2 regions of the Roseburia sp. AF02-12 genome follow, and region 1 is predicted to be linked to the other one. Evidence: a T-box and tRNA genes for the amino acid it is inferred to sense, from the RefSeq annotation. Region 1 holds a T-box; the other holds one or more tRNA genes.

Region 1 (12,051 bases):
AGGAAGGAATGATTTATGTTCCGTCTGCTTACTTTGGCAAGGATTTAAGAAGGCATATCCGTATGAATTACCCGGATAAACTTTTCGGAAATCTTCATTTTGAAGTGGACGAAGATGGAAACCCATACTATATTGCCAGTGTATACAAATACACCATCGGTTTATTTGGTGGAGAAACTGTTGAGGGTGCAATCAGCTGTGACCCAATCAGCGGAGACTGTCAGTATTATGATGCATCAGAAGTGCCGAACTGGATGGATGATGTTTTTGACGGGGATCTTCTGGTGGAACAGTATAACTGGTATGGAGAATTATCTAATGGATTTATGAACAGCATCTTCGGCAAAAAAGGCTGTAAGAAATGTACGGAAACGGTAGTAGAGGATGAAGACGGAGATGAGGAATCTTACGAAGCAAACTTCGGCTATGTTGCCAAAGACGGGGATATCTGGATTTATACCGGAGTTACTTCCGTCAATGATGATGCCTCCAATATCGGGTTTATACTGGTAAATGAGCGGACTTCAGAAGCACATTATTACAGTATTGCAGGAGCAGATGAAAGCTCTGCAATGGCTGCTGCAGAAGGAGAAGTGCAGGAGAAAGGATACCGTGCATCTTTCCCGTCTTTGATTAATGTAGATGGTCAGCCGACTTATATTATGGTATTAAAAGATGCCAGCGGCATAGTGAAGCTTTATGGCATGGTAAATGTAGAATCTTATAATATGGTAACAACAGCAGCCAGTCTCGATGAGTGCTTTGCAAAGTATCGTAAGATGACAGGCAGTGACGGTACAGAAAACACTGGGAATCCGGAAGAGGCAGAAAATTCTTCCGGGGACAGCAACAGTACTGCAGGTAATGCACAGACAGCAGCCAAGGGAAAAATAATTCCGGAAGGTGAGACAGAGACAAGAATTTTTGTAATCAGTGAAATGCAGTATGTTGAGATTGCAGGAGAGACTTATGTTTATCTGGCAGGAGACGACGGTATGGTATACTGGCAGAAGTTTTCTGATAATGAACAATTGATTTTCCTGCATGCGGGAGATACCGTTACTGTAAATGGAATTATGGATAAAGATAATATTTACTGGATAGATACCATTAGAATCATGTAGTAGGAAGGCGGAGAAATGGAAGCAGCAATCCTTGTAGTAATTTTGATTGCAGGATTTACTTATTCAGCAATTAAGACAAAAGAAAGTTGGAAGAACCGCTGCAAACGGACACTGAAAGAAAAATATGGAAAAGAACCTGAAAAAAAGGAATTCAAAAGAGAACTGATAAGAAATTATCTGGATACTGTGGGTGGAACACAGCAGGTGGATGAGGTCACATGGAATGACCTTAATATGGATGATGTGTACCAGAGAATCAACAACTGTGATTCCACTATGGGAGAAGAAATTTTATATGCAAAGCTTCATTATGCGAAGCAGACGAAGGAAGAAGAGGAGCTTTTAGAAAAAAGAATAGCTTTTTGTGAAGCAGATGATGAAAAACGCTATCATCTGGAAGAAACTTTGTCAAAGCTTGGAAAGAGAGACGAGGCTTACTATATTCCATCCTTTATCCAGACAGTAGAGGATTTTGCAATTTCAAATCTCTGGGTTTATCAGATGCTCCGGATATTGCTGATGGTAGTTGTTGTGGCGGCAGTCGTATTTCATAATATATATGCTCTGTCAGCTTTGGTGGTAGTATTTCTTGTGAATTTGTCGGTGTATATCTTTACGGTCCGGCTGAAGTTTGATCAGGAGATTCATATGATGGGAACGGCGGCATACCTGATTACGGTAGCACGAGAACTGGAGCAGGAATACCGGAAAGACAAAATATGTGAGGAACTGGCACCGCTGCTTCCGGTATTTGCCAAAATGGATAAGAAGGCATTTCTGCTAAATATCCAGAGCAGAAATGCCATGGGAGATGTGTTTGAAATGCTGCAGGATTTCCTGCTGGGAGTAACCCAGTGGCATATCCTTACTTATATGAAAGTATTGAATCAGTTTATGGATAACCAGGATGCTTATCTTAAGATTTACTGGGTGGTAGGAGAACTGGATGCAGCGGTTAGCACAGGCTCTTTCCGAAAGAGTCTGCCTCTTGTGACAGTACCGGAATATGAGGAAACAAAGCAGCTTGAGATGGAAGAAATTTATCATCCGCTGCTTCATGGAGCAGTGACCAATTCTATGGAACTTCAGCATAACTGCATTATCACAGGCTCCAATGCTTCCGGTAAGTCAACCTTTATCAAGACCATAGCTGTTAATGTGATACTGGCACAGAGCATTCATACCTGCACCGCAAAAAGAATGCATCTGCCTCATGCAAAAATGATTACTTCCATGGCGGTAAGAGACGATATTTTATCCGGTGACAGTTATTTTATTAAAGAGATTAAATATTTAAAACGTATCCTGGATGCTTTGTCGGAGGATGAACTGGTTATCTGTGTTATTGATGAAATCTTAAGAGGAACCAATACCCAGGAGCGTATTGCAGCTTCAAAAGCAATCATGGAATATCTGGCACATCATAACTGCATTGCAATTGTGGCATCCCATGATAAGGAATTGACGGAGCTTGAAAAAATTGGTTATGACAATTATCATTTTTCCGAAGAGTTTGGAGAAGCGGATATTGTATTTGATTATAAATTGCAGAAGGGACCGGCAAATTCCCAGAATGCAATCCGCCTGCTTTCCTTTACCGGGTTCCCGGAAACGATTATTGAGAGGGCGGAAAATATCAGAAGCGAATATCGGTAAAAATAATGCTTGACGAACGAAATGACATATGGTACTATAAGCAAGTTGAAGAAAGTAGAGTATCCACTCTCACCTTAGCACAATCAAGTGACTAAGTGTTTATAATGAGTATGCAATGAGCGAATCATTTTGAAGTGGATAGTCTGTCTATCCACTTTTTTTGCGGAAATAAACGGAAAGTTGTCTGGCAAAGCTGTGGTGAATTTAATTTTGGAGGTGTACGACCATTAGCGAGTTAATGATCAATGAACAAATCAGAGATAAGGAAGTCCGCCTGATTGGCGCGGATGGTGAACAGTTAGGTATCATGTCAGCAAGAGAAGCATATAAGCTGGCACAGGAAGCAGAACTTGATTTAGTAAAGATTGCTCCTGGAGCAAAGCCACCTGTATGTAAGATTATCGATTACGGTAAATACAGATATGAGCTTGCAAGAAAAGAGAAGGAAGCACGTAAGAAACAGAAAACGGTTGAATTAAAAGAAGTTCGTCTTTCTCCAAATATCGATACCAATGATTTGAATACCAAAATGAATGCCGCAAGAAAGTTCATTTCCAAAGGAAATAAAGTAAAAGTTACACTTCGTTTCCGTGGCAGAGAAATGGCACATGTACAGGCAAGCAAACATATTCTGGATGATTTTGCAGAAGCACTTGCAGATATTGCAGTAGTGGAGAAAGCACCAAAGCTGGAAGGCAGAAGCATGGGTATGGTGCTGGCAGAGAAAAGATAATGATTTTAAGGAGGAATAAATTATGCCAAAACAGAAAACAAGCAGAGCAGCAGCAAAACGTTTCAAATTAACAGGAACAGGAAAATTAAAGAGAAACAAGGCTTATAAGAGACATATCTTAACAAAGAAAACAACTAAGACTAAGAGAAATCTTAGAAAACCTGCAATGACAGATGCAACAAATGTTAAGAATATGAAGAAGATTTTACCATATTTATAAGAATTGGTTAAGGAGGAATAGAACATGGCAAGAATTAAAGGCGGCTTAAACGCTAAAAAGAAACATAATAGAACATTAAAATTAGCTAAAGGTTACAGAGGAGCACGCTCCAAACAGTATAGAGTAGCAAAACAGTCTGTCATGAGAGCCTTAACAAGTTCTTATGCAGGAAGAAAACAGAGAAAGAGACAGTTCAGACAGTTATGGATTGCCCGTATTAACGCAGCAGCAAGAATGAATGGATTATCTTACAGCAAATTTATGTATGGTTTAAAATTAGCTGGTGTTGATATGAACCGTAAAATGTTAGCTGAGATGGCTGTAAATGATGCAGAAGGATTTGCAACATTGGCAGAGCTTGCAAAAACAAAACTTGCTTAATTTTAAGAAGCGGACAAGTTATAAAAGAGGATTGTGGTTATTCACGATCCTCTTTTTTTACGTTTGATTCATTTGAAGTTTTTGCGGAAGCATCCTGCCCGGAAGCTTCTTTTTTGATGGAATCCAAATCTTCTCTTAAAGAGTAATGATTCTTAAGTAAGCGGTATACCATGGTATAAGCCCAGATGAGAACCGGGACAACCACAGTGGCATAGATGGAAGCCTTAAGACAGTTTGTGGCAAAATCGCTTCCAATCAATGCAAAAACAAGAGTGGAAACATAGAGGGCAACTAAGAGTACAACACCGATAATTGCAAGAATCTGTTTTGTCTTTTTCATATATGACCTCAACTTTCTTTGATGACCTGTTTTTAGAAAAAAGCAATATACATTATTTTAACATTTGACAGCGGATAGTCAATCAGAAAATGTAAAGTTGCAGAGGATAAATACTTGAAAAAAGCACAAAATATGCTATACTGAAACAAGCGTTATACGACTAAATATGGATTAAAGGATGGATATGAACAATGGCATTATTAGAAGAATGGCAGAAGATTGCTTATGATCAGCAGGCAGATAGAGGAAAATTACAGAAGTTCTGGCAGAGATATTTTATGTTAGAGAAGGGCGTATATGAGAAGCTTTTAACAAACCCGGATGAGAAGGTAGAAGGAACTGTAAAAGAGCTGGCAGAGAAATACGACCTCAGCATTATGGATATGACTGGATTCTTAGATGGAATCAATGACAGCCTGGTAACACCAAACCCAATTGATACTATGGAAGAGGATACCAAGGTAAGCCTTGCATTCGATAAAGAAAAATTATACAAGAACATGGTAGATGCCAAAGCTGACTGGCTCTATGAATTACCACAGTGGGATGAAATTTTTGATGCAGATACCAAGAGAAAGCTTTATTTAGAACAGAAGAAATCCGGCACTGTTGTAGTTGGAAAGAAAGTTGGAAGAAATGATCCGTGTCCTTGTGGAAGTGGAAAGAAATATAAATTCTGCTGCGGAAGATAAGAATAAAATATTTTGGAAAACATTTGGAAAATATTTCGCAGAAAAACTCTTTACATAGCAGAAAAAAGAGTATACAATAGCTTTTGTCAAAAGGACAAAACAAAGAAGAGACGAGTAGCATGACAGGAAGTCAAAGAGAGGAATACATCTGGTGAGAGTATTCTGATGGAGTGTAATGTGAAGACCAGCTCTGAGTGACCCCAATCCGGTCCGGTGATTCCGTTATCATCAGAATGAGCGGTTGTACGATAAGTACAGCAAGCAGGGTGGAACCACGATAGAGTATCGTCCCTGATGCATAAATTTTATGCATCAGGGATTTTTTACTTTGCAGTTATTAATACCAATATAATAAGAAAAGGAGACTTGAACATGAAAATCACATTAAAAGATGGCTCAGTAAAAGAGTACAGTGAAGCAAAATCAGTCTATGATATTGCAGCAGATATCAGCGAAGGCCTTGCAAGAGTTGCATGCGCCGGTGAAGTAGACGGAGAAGTGGTGGATTTACGAACCGTTCTTGACAAGGACTGCAATTTAAATATTATAACAGCAAGTGATGAAGAAGGATTAAAGGTAATCCGCCATACTGCATCCCATGTACTGGCTCAGGCGGTAAAGAAATTATTTCCGGATGCCAAGATTACGATCGGACCGGCAATTGAAGATGGATTCTATTATGATTTTGATCATGCCCCATTTTCAAGAGAAGACCTCGATAATCTGGAAGCAGAGATGAAGAAGATTATCAAGGAAGGTCATGAATTAAAACGATTCACACTTCCAAGAGAGGAAGCAATCAAATTCATGCAGGAACGTAATGAGCCATACAAAGTAGAACTGATTGAAGAATTACCAGAGGGAGAAGAAATTTCTTTCTATGACCAGGGCGGCTTCGTAGATTTATGTGCTGGCCCACATCTGATGACAACCAAGGGCGTAAAGGCATTTAAGCTGACATCATCTTCCATGGCATATTGGAGAGGTAATTCTGACAAAGCAAGATTACAGAGAATTTATGGTACTGCTTTTAATAAGAAGGAAGAGTTAAAAGAATACTTAGAGAAATTAGAAGATGCCAAACGCCGTGACCATAACAAACTTGGCCGTGAAATGGGATTATTTACCACTGTTGACGTTATCGGACAGGGACTTCCTTTATTTACACCGAAGGGAACCAAGATGATTATGAAACTGCAGCGTTGGATAGAAGACTTAGAGGATAAAGAGTGGGGTTATGTACGTACCAGAACTCCGCTGATGGCAAAGAGCGACCTCTATAAGATTTCCGGACACTGGGATCACTACATGGATGGAATGTTCATTTTAAATAAGGACAGCGACGACAAAGAGACAATGGCACTGCGTCCGATGACCTGTCCATTCCAGTATTATGTATACATGAATGAACAGCACTCTTACAGAGATCTGCCATATCGGATGTCAGAGACTTCTACATTGTTCCGGAATGAGGACTCCGGAGAGATGCATGGACTTACCCGTGTCAGACAGTTTACTATTACAGAGGCACATATTATTCTTTGCCCGGAACAGGCGGAAGAAGAACTTACCAGATGTACTGAACTTTGCCATTATGTAATGACTACACTTGGTATCGATGGAGATGTTACTTACCGTCTGTCCAAATGGGATCCGAACAACAAAGAAAAATATCTGGGCGACGAAGCATATTGGAACAGTACCCAGCAGTATCTGCGTGATGTTATGGATAAGAATGGCATCAAGTATACAGAAGCAGATGGGGAAGCTGCATTCTACGGACCAAAGATTGATATTCAGGCAAAGAATGTATATGGAAAAGAAGATACCATGGTTACCATCCAGCTTGACTGTGCAAGTGCAGAGAAGTTTGGCATGTACTATATCGATGAGAAGGGTGAGAAAGTACTTCCTTGGATTATCCATCGTACATCCATGGGATGTTATGAGCGTACCCTTGCATGGCTGATTGAACATTATGCAGGAAAATTCCCAACCTGGCTTTGCCCGGAACAGGTAAGAGTATTGCCGATTTCTGAAAAATATGCAGACTATGCAGAGCAGGTAAGAAAAGAATTAGCAGCTCATGATGTAGATGTAACGGTTGATAACCGTTCTGAGAAAATCGGATTCAAGATTCGTGAAGCAAGACTGGATAAGCTGCCGTACATGCTGGTAGTTGGTCAGCAGGAGGCAGAGGACGGAACCGTATCCGTAAGAAGCCGTTTTGCAGGAGATGAAGGTGTAAAACCTTTAGGAGAATTCATTGATGCAATCTGCGAAGAGATTCGTACAAAGGAAATCCGTAAGGAAGAAGTTGCAGAAGAAAAATAAAAATGCAATAAAATCTAATTTTTAATTTTATAATTTATATGGATTCAAAAAGACTGTTGCTGGCAATTTGCACCGGACAACAGTCTTTTTTGCTTTACAGGAAAGCAGCCGCCGCAGGCACGAGAATGTGTCAAGGTACATTCTTTTTTACATGAAGTTGGTAACATAAAAAGATTTCCTTTGGAGATACTAAACATGTAACGAAAGAAAGGAGATGATTTTTGTGACAGAATTAAAATGTTCTGTAAGAAGCTGCAGTTTCCAGAAAGATGATTGCTGTTGCCGTGGAAATATTACGGTAGAGGGTGCACATGCAAACCGCAATAGCGAGACAAGCTGTGGAAGTTTTGAAGAGAAGAAAAACTGTGGATGTGCCAATTCGACCGGTAAACCGCCTAAGATGAGCGATGTTACCTGTGAGGCAGTAAACTGTAAATTCAATGAAGGAAGAAAATGTCATGCAAAAGACATCCAGGTAGACGGAACGAATGCCTGTACCTGTATGGAAACAGAGTGTGCCAGCTTCTGTTGTTCCTAAAAAGTGGAATATCAGTAAGTTTTAGCAAAATATTTCTGTGTCTACTCTTAACAGATTGGACACAGAAATTTAGAAGAATCTTAAGAAAAATACTATTGTAAATGAGATGAAAGAAAGTATAATGTGATTGAAGCATAAATAAAGCAGAAGTAATGTGTAAGGTGTAGATGGTAAACAGGAGGAAGCAAATGAGAAAAAAATCACATATTTTGCTGGCACGTTATATTGCAAAGAATACAGAGGATGAAGAACTTAAGAAACATAGACTGTCTTTTTATATTGGCAGCATCCTGCCGGATTGCAAACCATCTTTTGTATATAAGAAACATGAAATCAATGGGACGTTTCCGGATGTGAAAAAGATGGTGAATCAATTGATTTTCGGTAAACAGCAGGGGAAACTGACCCGTAAACGCCGGTATTATATGAATCTCGGGCAGGTAACGCATTATGTAGCTGATTATTTTACTTATCCGCATAACAAGATTTATCCGGGAAACTTAAAGGATCATTGTTCCTATGAAGAACAATTGAAGCGAAGCCTTAAAAATTATATTATGAGCCGGAATATGGAAGCAGGAGAAAAAGTGCAGGCTGATTTTTCTGATGCAGAGGCACTGTATGAATATATTTTAGAGAGGCATAAACAGTATCTTGGAAGAAAAATTAATATAGAAACAGATATTCGGAATATAGTAGCAACCAACCGGATGCTGGTGGAGGCCATTGCCGATTTGTTTTATAAAACACAGCATAAGGAAAAAATGCCGCTTGCTGTCGAATATTGACGAAAAAAGATGTTATATTTTGTTTGATTTTTGGTGATGAGCAGAGTAAAATGAATTTACAAAGAACAACACAGAGATGGGACACAGCATAGGAGAAATGCTTATGGATGAAAGGGAAGCACTTCGCATTGCGATTGAACGTGCAAGAATCCGACTGGATGAAGCACTGGAACGAGCGAAAAGTATGGATGAATGCTATGACCTGAGCCTGGAAGTGGACAGACTGATTGAGAACTATGTATCGCTATGTGAGCAAAAAGAACTTGTACCAATAAGATAAAAGTAAAGAGTAAGTGGAAAGAAGTACATTGAGAAATGTGCTTCTTTTTTTTGTGCATTTTTATGTGTAGTATATTGATTTTTTCCCAAAAGTGGGGTAATATGTATTCATAAGTGGAGGAAAGTGGTTGAAAATGGCACAAAGTGGTGGATAAGTTGATAACTTTGTGGATAAATAGCAACCGGACTGAGGTGTTTGACAATGTTCATGGGAGAGTACAGTCACAACATAGACGCCAAGGGCAGAATGATTGTTCCTTCCAAATTCAGAGAACAGCTCGGTGATGAGTTTGTAGTAACGAAGGGTTTGGATGGGTGTCTTTTTGTGTACCCAAATGAAGAATGGCAGAACATTGAAGAAAAATTCCGCAACGTACCACTTACCTCAAAAGATGCAAGAAAATTCTCACGTTTCTTCTTTGCAGGAGCAACAACCTGTGAAGTGGACAAGCAGGGAAGAATTCTTCTTCCGGCAGTGTTAAGAGAATTTGCCGGATTAGAGAAAGAAGTCGTATCAGTCGGAGTCTTAAAGCGAATTGAGATTTGGGACAAGAACAGATGGCAGGATACCAATACTTATGATGACATGGATGAAGTTGCAGAACACATGGCAGAACTTGGCTTGAGTATCTAAAGGAGTGAACATGGAATTTAAACACACATCGGTTCTCTTGCATGAGACCATAGACAATCTGAATATTCGCCCGGACGGAATTTATGTAGACGGAACGCTCGGTGGAGCGGGACATTCTTCCGAAATTGTAAAAAGGCTGAATGAGAACGGAAGGCTGATAGGAATTGACCAGGACGAAGATGCAATTGCAGCAGCCAGTGAGCGGTTAAAGGATTATTCTGATAAAGTAACCATAATCCGCAGCAATTACTGCAATATGAAAGAAGAATTGAACCGTATCGGAGTGACGAAGGTAAATGGAATTCTTCTTGATCTGGGAGTATCTTCCTTTCAGTTAGATACACCGGAGCGTGGATTTACCTACCGGGAAGAAGATGCACCACTGGACATGAGAATGGATCAGCGTCAGACATTAACGGCAAAAGATATTGTAAATGATTACAGTGAATCAGAGTTGTATCGTATCATAAGAGACTATGGGGAAGACCGGTTCGCAAAGAATATTGCAAAGCATATTGTCGCAGCCCGGGCAAAGAAACCAATTGAGACAACCGGAGAGCTGACCGCAATTATCCGGGCATCCATACCGATGAAAGTACAGAGTACTGGCGGACATCCGGCAAAGAGAACGTTTCAGGCAATTCGTATTGAACTGAATCGTGAGCTGGAAGTCTTATCGGATACCCTGGATGAGATGATAGACCTTTTAGAAGAAGATGGAAGAATCTGTATCATTACCTTCCATTCCCTGGAAGACAGAATTGTAAAGAACATCTTTCGCAAAAATGAAAATCCATGTACCTGTCCGAAAGAATTTCCGGTGTGTGTATGTGGCAAGAAACCAAAAGGAAAAGTAATCACTAGAAAACCGATTCTTCCAACGAAATCTGAAATGGAAGAGAATCCGAGAGCAAAAAGCGCAAAATTAAGAGTATTTGAACGGCATATCAATGACTAGGGAGAGACGTGAAAATGGAGAAGACAAGAAGAAATTATCGAACACGGACTTACATAGATGGAAACACTGTCCGTAAATTAGAAGCTGCACCGGATTACCGCAGAGAACAGGAAGAAAAGCAGCGGGAGGAAATCAGACAGCGCAACAGACGTATGGCGCAGAAGAATCAGGAGAAGTCAGCACATATGGATTTGGGTTATGTGGCATTTTTATCTGTATCGCTGCTGGTTATGTGTGTGGCAGCAGTACTGTATATCCGTCTGCAGTCTGGAATTACAACGCATTTAAAGACAATTTCTGCATTAGAAAGCCAGGTAGCTGAATTAAAGGCAGATAATGATGCGGCAGAAAAAAGAATCGAGACAGCAGTAGATCTTTCAACCATCAAGGATATAGCAATGAACCAGCTTGGCATGAGCTATGCGGGACCGGACCAGATTATACATTATACGGTTGATAAAGAAGATTATATGAATCAGTTTGAGGATATTCCGAATAAGTAGGAAACAAACGTGGTGGTAAAATGGCAGGAAAGAGACGCGGCGGAAAGAAAATAGCAAAATTTAGTAAGAAAATGCAAAAGAAACTTGTAGTGCTGTTTGTAATAATAGCACTACTTTTGTTGGGATTAATTGTAAGATTGATGTATATTGAACACACCAGTGGAAAGAAATACGAAAAGAAAGTATTATCCCAGCAGAAATATGACAGTACGGTCATTCCTTATCAGCGTGGAAATATTACAGACTGCAAGGGAACGATACTTGCAACCAGCGTGGATGTATACAATGTGATATTAGACTGTAAGGTATTAAACAGTGATTCGGCAGATATTGACCCGACCATCGATGCACTGATAACCTGTTTCCCACAGCTGAATGAAACCGATTTACGTAATCTGATTACGGATAAGCCAAAGAGCCAGTACAATGTTCTGGCAAAGAAATTAAGCTATGAAGAGATTCGGGCGTTTGAAGATATGCAGGCGGCAGAAAAGGAAGCTTCCGATAAGAAGAGCGGCGATGCAGAGAAAAAAGGAAAAATTAATGGAGTCTGGTTTGAAAAAGAATACCAGAGAGAATATCCATATGGTTCTCTAGCCAGTGCGGTAGTAGGATTTACTACCAGCGGTAATCTGGGAATGAATGGAGTGGAAAATTCCTATAACAGTGTTTTGAATGGAACCAACGGAAGAGAATATGGTTATCTGAATTCCGACAGTAATTTTGAGAAGACAGTAATCGATGCCCAGAATGGTAATGATGTTACACTGACCATTGATGCAAATATCCAGAAAATCGTAGAAGATAAGATTGCTGCATTTGAAGAAGAATACAGGGATGCAGCAAGAGAAGGTGCTGGAAGTAAACATGT
Region 2 (12,051 bases), 170 kb from region 1:
ATAGCCATCCCGTTTCTTAAAATCCGAATATAAATAGGGAATGCCATATTCTTCAGCCAGCCTTCCTCCAATCTCATTTAACTTTACAGCATTCTTCATGGGACTGATAGACAGCGTTGTCGTAAAATAATCACAATTTAATTTTTTCGCATACTCTGCCGCTTCCCGCAGTCTTAATTCATAACAGCGGAAACACCGTTCGCCACCCTCCCGGATATTTTCATAACCTTTTACTGTTTCATAAAAACGCTCCGGTTCAAAGTTTCCTTCCACAAAGGAGACCGCATATTTCGTTGGAAATTCTTTAATAAAGCGTTTCTGCTCCGCTGCTCTGTGATAGTATTCATCCTCAGGATAAATATTGGGATTATAGTACAACACCGTAATATAAAAATAGTTGGAAAGATACTCTAATACATAAGAACTGCAGGGTGCACAGCAGCTATGAAGTAAAAGTTTCGGAACTTCTCCTCTTTCTTCTAATCCGGCAATCGTTTCATCTAATATTTTCTGGTAATTTTCTTTCATCGCATTTACCTTTCCCATTCAAAATTTCTGTCGATTCTGTTCCTATTATAATCTATCCTTTTCTTCTGTCAATCCGGGTGACCAATCTCATTTTTTCACATATATTATCCTATAAACTTCTATCAGGTGAATACCATGTGCTCCATCCTTGAATTGTCCAATATAGATTATATTTATCATACGAAAGACGGCGAAACCAAGGCTCTGTCCAATATCAGTTTTAGTTTATCCAACGGAGAATTTGTTGCTATTGTAGGTCCCAGTGGATGTGGCAAATCAACACTTTTATCCCTTATCTGCGGTCTCCTTGTCCCATCCGGCGGCAGCATTTCCTTCATGGGTCACCCCCTGCAGTCAAAGGATATTTTAAATATGGGATACATGCTCCAGAAAGACCATCTCTTAGAGTGGCGTACCATCGCATCCAATATCCAATTAGGGCTGGAAATCCAGCACAAAATGACACCAGAAAATCTTGCTTATGCCAGCCGGCTGTTAGAAACTTATGGACTTGCCGATTTTGCTGCAAAACGTCCTTCTGAGCTTTCCGGCGGCATGCGGCAGCGGGCTGCCCTGATTCGGACCCTGGTACTTCGCCCGGAGCTGCTTCTCTTAGATGAACCCTTCTCGGCATTAGATTATCAGACCCGCCTTAATGTCAGCAATGACATCGGTACCATTCTGCGGCAGGAACATAAAACCGCCATTCTTGTAACCCATGATTTATCCGAAGCAATTTCCATGGGAGACCGTGTCATTGTCTTAAGCCACCGGCCGGGCACAATCCGCTCCATTATACCCGTTTCCTTTGAGTCAGATCTTACGCCTTTAGAGAAACGGAATGACAGCCATTTTAAATCCTATTTTAACTTAATATGGAAGGAATTTAATCAAAATGAATAACCCATCCTCTGCACAGCTTATGTACTTACGGCAATGCCGCAGGCATCAGCTTAAAATAAAAATCTTTCGCATTCTGATTCTTGTTGTCTTTTTATTGCAATGGGAACTCTGTGCGAAATATGGAAAAATCGACCCCTTTATTTTCAGCAGTCCCACCAGACTTATCATCTGCTTTTACCAGATGATTACCGGTCAGAAGCTCCTTTATCACATTGGAATCACCCTGTTTGAAACCTTAAGCAGCTTTTTCTTTGTTATTATTTTAACATTACTGATTGCTGCAATCCTCTGGTTTTCCAAAACCTTATCCGAAACCTTAGAGCCTTATCTTGTGGTTTTAAATTCCCTGCCCAAATCCGCGCTGGCTCCACTGCTGATTGTATGGCTGGGCGGCAATTACAAGACCATTATCATCACCGGTATGTCCGTAGCTATCTTTGGCTCTATTCTGAGTCTTTACACTGCTTTTTGTGATATGGATAAAGAAAAGATTCTTCTGATAAAGACATTAGGCGGCACCCGTAATGATGTCATGTTTAAAATTATGCTGCCGGGCTGTATTCCCACCCTGCTTTCTATTATGAAAGTCAACATTGGTCTTTGTCTGGTTGGTGTTATCATCGGTGAATTTATTGCAGCGAAAAAAGGCTTAGGCTATCTTATTATTTATGGCAGCCAGGTTTTTAAATTAGACTGGGTCATCTTATCGATTCTGATTCTCTGTCTCATTGCCATGCTGCTCTATCAGCTGATTGGAAGTTTTGAGAAGCTCTGCTTAAAGAGGAAATAAAGAAAGGCGGTATGAATTGCACCTGCTCTTCATACTGCCTTTCTCTTTCTTACTTTACAGGAAATTGCTTATGAATTTTTATGCTTCTTCGATTTCTTCAAAGTCACAGTAATCTGCTCCTGCTTCAGAAGCAAACTTAAAACTTACTTTCTCGCCCTGATATTCCACGGTAAAATCACCTTCCATATCAAGGAAAGAATGTGCCTGGGCTATATTATCCAAGAATTCTGCCATATCTGCCGGAAAGTCTTTTGCATCTGCCTCTACGCTGCACTCTTCTTCTAAGATTTCCTGCTCCACAAAGAGACGCAGGGTAAAATCATCCAAATCACTTTCATCATCAAAGTCTACACCCTGAAAATAATGATTGCCGCAATTTTTAAATAAGTTCTTTACATAAGAGGTACTGGATAAAATTCTCGACTGGGATACATCCTCTGCCTCAAGATAAATATGATAGGTTATCTTCACCTGATTTTCTGCCATGGTATCTTACCTTCCTTCTTCTGCCTTGATCTGCTCTAAGAACAGCATTTCTAATTTATAATCCCGGTCCGGTTCCAACTTTTCCATATTCTTCGTTGGAATGAAACCGCCAGCCATTGCCGGATGTCCGCCACCATTTCCATAATCTGCTAATGCCTTTGCTACAACTCTTCCGGCATCTACATGATTTAATGCACTACGGACAGAAAACTTAATGCCGTCAGAACGGATTGCATAAATCACGGAAATATTAACTACATCAAGAGATAAAATAAAATCTGAAATAATTGCAATCAGCGCATCCGGACAATCAAACGGAATCGATGCAAATCCCACATCATCATAAATGTGGATATTATCGATTGCCGCACCATATGCCTTTAAATCAGAAAACTCCATTACATTTACATACATGGATTTTAACTCTTCCACATCTGCCATTGGATAGATGTATGCAAACATATCCACATCAAGCTTTGTTGTACCACGGACAAAGTCATCCGTATCCATCTTGATGCCATATGCCAGTGCTGCCGCCACATCCCGGCTCATTGGTGTATTGGTAAGATAAAAATACTCTGCAATCATTGTGGCACAGGCTCCTACACGGCGCACATCTTTATAAGCATATTCACAGGCAATTACTGTCGGATGATGGTCAATACATGCCACCTCATCCCCGATAAAATCGGTCAGATTCGCATTATATTTCTGGGAGTCTACGGTAACAATATAGTCCTCTTTCTTCATATCATCCAAATCTTCTTTAGACAAAATATCAATCTGAAATGTGTCAAACATCTTTCTTGTACTCAGGCGTTCAATCTTGCCATCATAACAGATATCTGCATTAATCCCATGGTAATTTAAAAAATGCTGTAAGCCAAAGGCACTGGCAATCGCATCCGGATCTGGAAAATTATGTGTCTGAATATAAGTTCTGTGTCCTCTTAATAACTCTACTAATTGTAAGGGATCCATGTTTTATCTCCTGGTATGATTTCTTCTTATTTTAATATAGAAAGCGGATTATTTTCCTTCTGGAATTTTAAGGCAAACAAAGCTGCCCCATAGCATAAAATTCCAATCAGCATAAATATTACTTTACCGGAAATTATTCCAACGACAATCTCTGCTGCTGCAACAATTCCATGCAGCCAGACAGGAAGGTTATGCAGACATGCAGCAAGTCCCGCTTCAATCAACACCACAATACATACGCTCACTACCGGAATCTTCCATACCAGTATACCCAGTACAATTTCCAATACGGCAAAAACCACAAATACACATAACATAATCAGCGCGCTGTTTTCCTTTAATTCTGCAATCGTAAACTGACTGTTCTTCTTTGCATAATTTTTCTTTGCGCTGTTGATTTTCTTCTTCATATTCTTCTTACTGTCCTCAGTTTTCTTTCCCCCTGAAACAAATTCCTTCACTTCCATGAAAAAAACTTCCTCCTTGTAATGATTTCCCTTTTCATAAGCCGGTTCATCTTTCTCCGGTTCTTACACATCTACGCCCATTATACCAAGTAACCTTTGAAAGAACAACTTTTTTCAAAAAAACATTGCAAATTTATTTTTTTCTATATATAATATTATAGTATGATTTTAATAAATAAAGGGTTGTCTGAGGAAAATATTTTATTTCGCATATAACCAGATTATTCTGCTTCCGTGGCTCAGTTGGTAGAGCGGCGCATTCGTAATGCGTAGGTCAGGGGTTCGAGTCCCCTCGGGAGCTTTTTTTGTTGTCTAAAAATAATCTAAAAATAGTATTGACATTTCTCTTTCAATTTCTCATAATACTCCTTAGTGAGTTTATTATTATTAAACTTCAAATACATTATTAGCTTCATTTTGTAAAAACTATGTAAAATCACTTTTCATGGAAAGGAAGTACAAAATGGATATTGGAAATAAAATCAAGGAGCTGCGGATTCTCTACGGTCTCACCCAGCAGGAACTGGCTGACCGTCTGGAATTATCCAAAGGATTTATCTCCCAGTTAGAGCGTAATCTTACATCTCCTTCCGTGGGTACACTTTTAGATATTATCCAGTGTCTCGGCACTACGCCGGCAGAATTTTTTGCAGATGATGAACCTGCACAGCTTGTCTTTAAAAATGAAGATTATTTTGAAAAAGAAGATGCGGAACACAGGAGCTTAATCGAATGGATGGTTCCCGGTGCCCAGAAAGATATGATGGAACCGGTACGTCTGACGCTGAAGCCCGGCGGCACATCAGACATCTATCTTCCACATGAGGGAGAAGAATTCGGCTATGTACTTAAGGGCTCCATTAAAATCATATATGGTACCCGTACTTATACTGCAAGACAGGGGGAGTCTTTTTATCTTAAGTCCAATAAAAAGCACCATATCGAAAATACCGGCAGGAAAGATGCCGTTCTTATCTGGGTTACAAACCCGCCAAGTTTTTAGGAGGTTATGATGGGCAAGAAATTAATACAATTAGAAAATATTACCAAAACTTATGACGGAAATATGATTTTGGATGACTTAAATCTTTATGTAAAGGAAAACGAATTCTTAACACTGCTGGGACCTTCCGGCTGTGGAAAGACTACTACCCTGCGTCTTATCGGTGGTTTTGAGACACCGGACACCGGACGTATTATTTTTGATGGAAAAGATATTACTTCTCTTCCGCCAAATGAGCGTAAATTAAATACCGTATTCCAGAAATACGCACTTTTTACCCATATGAGCATTGCAGAAAATATTGCTTTTGGTTTAAAAATCAGCAAGAAAAGCAAGGCTTATATTCAGGATAAAATCAAATATGCCTTAAAGCTTGTAAACTTAGACGGTTATGAAAACCGCAGCATTGATTCCTTAAGCGGTGGCCAGCAGCAGCGTATTGCCATTGCCCGTGCCATTGTAAATGAACCAAAGGTGCTCCTTTTAGACGAGCCTTTGGGTGCACTGGATTTAAAAATGCGTCAGGACATGCAGTACGAACTGATTCGTCTGAAAAATGAACTTGGCATTACTTTTATCTATGTTACCCACGACCAGGAAGAAGCCCTTACCATGTCAGACACCATTGCTGTCATGAATCAGGGCTATATCCAGCAGATTGGTACTCCGGAAGATATTTATAATGAGCCGGAAAATGCATTCGTTGCCGACTTTATCGGAGACAGCAATATCATTGACGGTATCATGATTGAGGATAAATTAGTCAGCTTCTTAGGCATCAAACACGAATGTGTCGACACCGGTTTTGGTAATAATAAACCGGTAGACGTAGTCATCCGCCCGGAAGATATTGAGATTGTAGAAGCCGGCACCGGTTTTATGGATGGTGATATTACTTCTGTTATCTTCAAGGGTGTCCACTACGAAATCGAAATTATGGCTGGCGGATATGAATGGCTTGTTCATACCACCAAATATTTCGAAACCGGAAGCCATGTGGGAATGAAGGTAATTCCTTTCAATATCCAGATTATGCATAAACCGGAATCCAGTGACGAAAAGGCGGTGGAACTCGATGCATAATGCCAGAAAAAGACTTTTAGCCGGACCTTATCTGGTCTGGATTATTGGATTTACTGTACTTCCGATTCTGATGATATTATATTACGCATTCACCAACAGTGACGGTGGTTTTACCTGGGCAAATATTGCTGCAATTGCAGACCCGGTACATATAAAAGCACTCCTGCTTTCCTTAAAGCTTGGTATCTTATGTACAATTGTCTGTCTCCTGCTCTCCTACCCGCTTGCCATGATATTAAATAGTCTTCATATCAAGCATCAGAGCTTTGTGGTATTTATCTTCGTCCTGCCAATGTGGATGAATTTTATGCTGCGTATTTTAGCATGGCAGATGTTACTTTCCAATAATGGAATTATCAATGGATTTCTTTCCATTTTCGGCATTCCGAAGCTTCATATGTTAAATACTCAGGGAGCCGTTGTATTTGGCATGATTTATGATTTTCTTCCATTTATGATTATGCCGATTTACAATTCCATAGTACGTATCCGCAAAGAAACCATAGATGCGGCAAGGGATTTAGGTGCCAACAGTTTTATCACCTTCTTCCGTATCATTCTGCCGCTTACTTTGCCTGGAATTGTCAGCGGAATTATTATGGTATTCGTGCCGGCACTTACCTCCTTTGTTATTTCAGACCTTTTAGGTGGAGGTAAAGTACTTCTCATTGGAAATGTTATTGAGCAGTCCTTCATGCAGGGTTCCTACTGGAATTTAGGTTCCGGACTTTCCATTGTACTTATGATTTTTGTTTTAATCAGTATGGCATTCATGAATCGTGCCGGTGAATCAGGAGGGCATGCAGTATGGTAAAGAAAAGTTTATCAAGAATTTATCTTGCAATTATTTTCCTGTTTCTGTATCTTCCGATTGGAGTTCTGATTGTACTTTCCTTCAACAACTCCCTCTCCCGTGTAAAATGGGGTGGATTTACGACAGAATGGTATCGTAATCTTGTTTCTGACCCGACTATTATGAATGCCTTTTATACCACGATTCTGATTACCGTTGCATCTTCTGTGATTGCTACAATAATCGGAACCATGGCAGCAATCGGAATCAGTGCCATGCGGAAAAGGAACCGTCAGATTATGCTTGGTGCAACTAACATTCCACTTCTGAATGCAGATATTGTTACTGGTATCTCCCTGATGCTGCTTTTTGTCCGCTTTACAGAGCTTGGAACATCAACCGTATTGATTGCACATATTACCTTTGACATTCCATATGTCATTTTAAATGTACTGCCTAAGCTTTCCAACACCTCCTCCCATACCTATGAGGCTGCCAGAGACTTAGGTGCAACACCACTTTATGCATTTTTCAAAATTGTATGGCCGGATATCAAGCCTGGTGTATTCTCCGGTTTTCTGATGGCCGTGACAATGTCCCTAGACGATTTCTCCATCACCTATTTTACCAAGGGTGCCGGTGTCAATACATTGTCCACCATGATTTATACCCAGCTGCGTAAAGGTATTATTCCGGAAATGTATGCACTGTCTACGATTTTATTCTTCCTTGCACTGGTACTTCTTCTGATTATGAATTACCGCAGTGTCAAGGATGCGAAAGGAAGGTCTTAGGAAATGAAGAAATTCTTATTTTCATTTATGCTTATTGCTGGTCTCCTTACTCTTTCCGGCTGTGGACAGAAAGAGGATGAAAATGCACTTGTTATTTTAAATTATGGAAAATATATAGAGCCGGATGTTATCCAGCAATTTGAAAAAGAAACCGGTATTACCATCAAATACGAAGAATATGAAAGTCCGGAGGAAATGTATACCAAATACAAAGCGGGTTCCATCAAATACGATTTAATCTGTACCTCCGACTATATGATCCAGAAGCTTATCAATGAAGGTGAAGTCTTAGAAATGGATTATGATAATATTCCACTTTACGAAAACATTGACCCGACCTATGTGGAATTTTCCAAGGCCTTTGACCCGGAAACGAAATACACACTACCTTATTTCTTCGGCACACTGGGTATTCTCTACAATAAAACCATGGTAGATGAAGCTGATATGGACAGCTGGAATGTTCTCTGGAATCCGAAATATAAGGGACAGATTATCATGGAAAATTCCGTCCGCGATACCTTCGTTCCTGCACTCCGGCTTTTGGACTATTCCATCAATACTACGGATGAAGATGAATTAAACGAAGCACTTTCCATGCTTTGTGACCAGAAAGATTTAGTCTACTCCTATCTGGTAGATTCTTCTGCCGATGAAATGATTGCCGGAAATGCTGCCATGGCTCTTATTTATTCCGGAGAGGCTGCCTATGCACAGGATTATAATGATGATCTTGATTATGTGGTTCCGAAAGAAGGTTCCAATATGTGGATGGACTCCTGGTTCATTCCCAAAACCTGCCAGCATAAGGATGCTGCAGAACAGTTTTTAAATTATCTCTGTCGTGAAGATATCGGTATGGAAAACTTTGACTATGTCTGGTATGCTACACCAAACACCGCTGTTTATGACGAACTGGATGAAGAGGTTCAGGAAAGTACTACTATTTTTTCTGATCAGGAAACTTTAGAAAACTGTGAAATTTTTAACAGTCTTGATGTCCCGGCTACAGAAACTTATGACTATCTCTGGAAGAAATTAAAATCTTACTAAAATATTCTGGTCTCTAAAAGATTAGAAATTTTTTAGAAAAATTTCATATTACGTTTCTTGTTATTCAAGACACAAGATGATATATTGAAAGTCCATTGGAATAATCCATGGACTTTCTTTTCTATTTATTCATTTTTACCATTTCTAACCAGGAGGTCTTTATGACATATCAACAATTTCTTACTGAAATCCAGTTACAAATTCATTCTCTGTTTGATACAGATGTTACGATTCAGCTGCATAAAATCCAAAAAAATAATGGCGTTACTTTGGATGGACTCACTATTCTGCAAAAGGGCTGCAACATTTCTCCCACTATTTATCTCAATGATTATTACAAAGAATATCAGGCAGGAAAAAGCATACATAACATTATTTTACATATCCGGGAAATTTACCGGGCTTACCGTCCCAGCAGCTCTGTCGATGTAGCATTCTTTACTAATTTTGAAAATGTACGGCACCGCATCCTCTTTAAACTGATTCACTATCAGAAAAATGAGGAACTCCTCAAAGAAATTCCTCATTTTCGTTATCTTGATTTTGCAGTTGTTTTTTATTGTCTTTTATCTAGTTCAAGTCAGGGAAACGCCACTATTCTGATTCGTTCCACTCATCTTTCCTACTGGAACGTCTCCGCAGATGCGTTATATTCTTATGCCTTAGAGAATACGCCGGCACAGCTTCCTGCTGATTTTGAACCATTAATGCCATTACTCAATAAGCTTATGCCAATGCCCTTTCCTGCAGATAGCATGGAAGAAGAATCCGAAACACCGCTTTATGTATTAACCAATAAAGCCAGACTCTATGGTGCTTCCTGCATTCTCTATCCAAATCTTTTAGATTCCATTGCAGATAAGCTCACATGTGACTTCTATCTGATTCCAAGCAGTATCCATGAATTTCTGATTCTTCCTGTTCTGCCCGGAACCTGTATACAGGATTTAAATGCTATGATTCATGAAGTAAATTCCACTCAGGTTGAGGAAGAAGAAATCTTATCCGATCACGCTTATTTCTATTCCCGCTCTGAAAAGCTTCTTACTTCTATGCCAGAAGAAAGGACTACAATCTAGCATATAATTTTTCATATTCCTTTGCAGAACTGGACCAGGAGAAATTCTGCTCCATGCCACGTCTTGCGATATCCAGCCACCCGGTCCGGTTCTCATGGAATACCTGATATGCATAAAGAAGACTGTCACGCATTTCATGAGCATTATAATTTGAAAAAGTAAAACCTGTTCCGGTATGCTGATACTCATTATATGGCTCTACGGTATCCTTTAAGCCACCGGTCTCGCGAACCACCGGTACTGTTCCATAACGAAGGCACATCAACTGGCTCAGACCACAGGGTTCAAATAAAGATGGCATCAAAAAAGCATCTGATGCTGCATAAATTCTATGTGCTGCTTCTTCGGAATACATAATATTTGCCTTCAGTCTGTCCGGATACCTGCTCTCATAATAACGGAACATATTCTCATAACGTTCCTCTCCGGTTCCTAAGGCAACAATCTCAAATTTACCGGAAGAAAGCAGTTCATCCATCATATAATCTACCAGTGCAAATCCCTTCTGCTCTGTCATTCTTGAAACAATTCCAACTAACATCACATCATCCGAATACGGAAGATTCATATCCTTTAAAAGTGCCTGCTTATTTTTCCGCTTGCCCTCTTCTAAATCATTGGCATCATATAAATAAGCAATCTTTGGATCCGCTTTCGGATTATATTCATTATAATCGATTCCATTAATAATACCGCTTAATTTATAGCTGTTACTGCGAATGAGACCATCCAAGCCTTCGCCACCATCCGGAGTTGTTATCTCATAAGCATATGTAGGACTTACCGTTGTTACAGCATCTGCATATACAATACCACCCTTCAGATAATTGCCCTCTCCATAGGATTCTAATTTATCCGGTGTAAAAAGAGCATCCGGCAATCCGGTAATATCTTTTACTGCTTTTAGATTCCAGCGCCCCTGGAACTGTAGATTGTGTATCGTAAATACCGTTTTCATATTCTGGTAAAAAACATTTTTCTTATAGATATTCTCCAGATATACCGGAACCAGTCCCGTCTGCCAGTCATGGCAATGAATAATATCCGGCTGGTAATTCATATGCGGCAATGCTTCTAATACTGCCTTTGAGAAAAATGCAAATTTTTCTACATCTTCGTAAATATTATTATACGGTCTGTCTCCCGCAAAATAGAATTCATTATCAATAAAATAATACTGGATTCCATCTTCCTTTGCCTCCAGTATTCCTACATATTGTTTTCGCCAGCCCAAATCTACATAAAAATGCAATATATGATGCATTTTCTTACGCATATCCTCACGGATACACATATACTTCGGCAGCATGACGCTGACTTCATATTCATTTTTTGAAAAATATTTTGGCAGTGAACCTGCTACGTCTGCAAGGCCGCCTGTTTTGATAAATGGAACTGCCTCTGATGTAACAAATAATACCCGCTTCATTTCTGTTACCCCCAAATCTGATACCCTTTTTACAAATACGCTGCGCATCTTCGAAAGCCTACGGCTTTCTCGATGTACGGGCATTCGCCCTATCTACGCTCACACTCGCAAATCCGCTGCGCTTTCTTTCGCAGTGCATCTTCGAAAGCCTACAGCTTTCTCGATGTACGGGCATTCGCCCTATTTACGCTCACACTCGCAAATACGCTGTGCTTTCTTTCGCAGTGCATCTCGAAAACCATTGGTTTTCTCGATGTACGGGCATTCGCCCTATCAGCCGACAGAAATACGCGATACTTTGTGCAAGCACAGTATCGCGCATTTCTGTCAGCTGCACTGCTCATTGCTTACGCTCATTATACCACGTTATGGGGGAGCAGAAAATACCTAAAATGTCTGATTCAGACACCATATTTTGCTGCCGTTTTTGTAGAAACCACCCTTTTAATACGCTTTATATTCCAGGCGGATTCTGTCTGCAATCAGTGCTATAAATTCTGAATTCGTCGGTTTACCTTTTCCATTGTTTATCGTATACCCAAACAGCTCATCAATCGTGTCCATTTTGCCACGGCTCCATGCCACCTCTATTGCGTGTCGGATAGCACGTTCTACGCGGCTGGCTGTTGTCTGATATTTTTTTGCGATTGTCGGATAAAGTA

What was found. The T-box of region 1 lies ahead of thrS (threonine--tRNA ligase). A T-box ahead of a tRNA ligase gene usually reads a tRNA of that ligase, here a tRNA-Thr.
Region 2: it has a tRNA-Thr gene. The T-box ahead of thrS (threonine--tRNA ligase) is inferred to sense a tRNA for this amino acid. The anticodon was not compared.

The regions. Positions count from the first base shown of each region.
Region 1 covers NZ_QTXS01000001.1:972,470-984,520, reverse strand. The annotation lists gene DV740_RS04875 (hypothetical protein) at 1-1,124, shown strand, start outside; gene DV740_RS04870 (MutS-related protein) at 1,140-2,780, shown strand; gene infC (translation initiation factor IF-3) at 3,019-3,513, shown strand; gene rpmI (50S ribosomal protein L35) at 3,536-3,733, shown strand; gene rplT (50S ribosomal protein L20) at 3,758-4,114, shown strand; gene DV740_RS15260 (hypothetical protein) at 4,152-4,454, opposite strand; gene DV740_RS04845 (SEC-C metal-binding domain-containing protein) at 4,646-5,146, shown strand; T-box leader at 5,240-5,442, shown strand; gene thrS (threonine--tRNA ligase) at 5,519-7,480, shown strand; gene DV740_RS04835 (DUF1540 domain-containing protein) at 7,704-8,018, shown strand; gene DV740_RS04830 (zinc dependent phospholipase C family protein) at 8,207-8,806, shown strand; gene DV740_RS14755 (hypothetical protein) at 8,910-9,086, shown strand; gene mraZ (division/cell wall cluster transcriptional repressor MraZ) at 9,288-9,719, shown strand; gene rsmH (16S rRNA (cytosine(1402)-N(4))-methyltransferase RsmH) at 9,730-10,677, shown strand; gene DV740_RS04815 (hypothetical protein) at 10,692-11,180, shown strand; gene DV740_RS04810 (peptidoglycan D,D-transpeptidase FtsI family protein) at 11,201-12,051, shown strand, end outside.
Region 2 covers NZ_QTXS01000001.1:802,048-814,098, forward strand. The annotation lists gene DV740_RS03980 (epoxyqueuosine reductase QueH) at 1-546, opposite strand, end outside; gene DV740_RS03985 (ABC transporter ATP-binding protein) at 664-1,431, shown strand; gene DV740_RS03990 (ABC transporter permease) at 1,424-2,221, shown strand; gene DV740_RS03995 (hypothetical protein) at 2,300-2,707, opposite strand; gene DV740_RS04000 (DHH family phosphoesterase) at 2,714-3,688, opposite strand; gene DV740_RS04005 (hypothetical protein) at 3,715-4,155, opposite strand; tRNA gene DV740_RS04010 (tRNA-Thr) at 4,384-4,456, shown strand; gene DV740_RS04015 (helix-turn-helix domain-containing protein) at 4,619-5,158, shown strand; gene potA (spermidine/putrescine ABC transporter ATP-binding protein) at 5,168-6,241, shown strand; gene DV740_RS04025 (ABC transporter permease) at 6,234-7,055, shown strand; gene DV740_RS04030 (ABC transporter permease) at 7,049-7,828, shown strand; gene DV740_RS04035 (ABC transporter substrate-binding protein) at 7,832-8,881, shown strand; gene DV740_RS04040 (DUF5688 family protein) at 9,043-9,960, shown strand; gene glgA (glycogen synthase GlgA) at 9,950-11,389, opposite strand; gene spo0A (sporulation transcription factor Spo0A) at 11,834-12,051, opposite strand, start outside.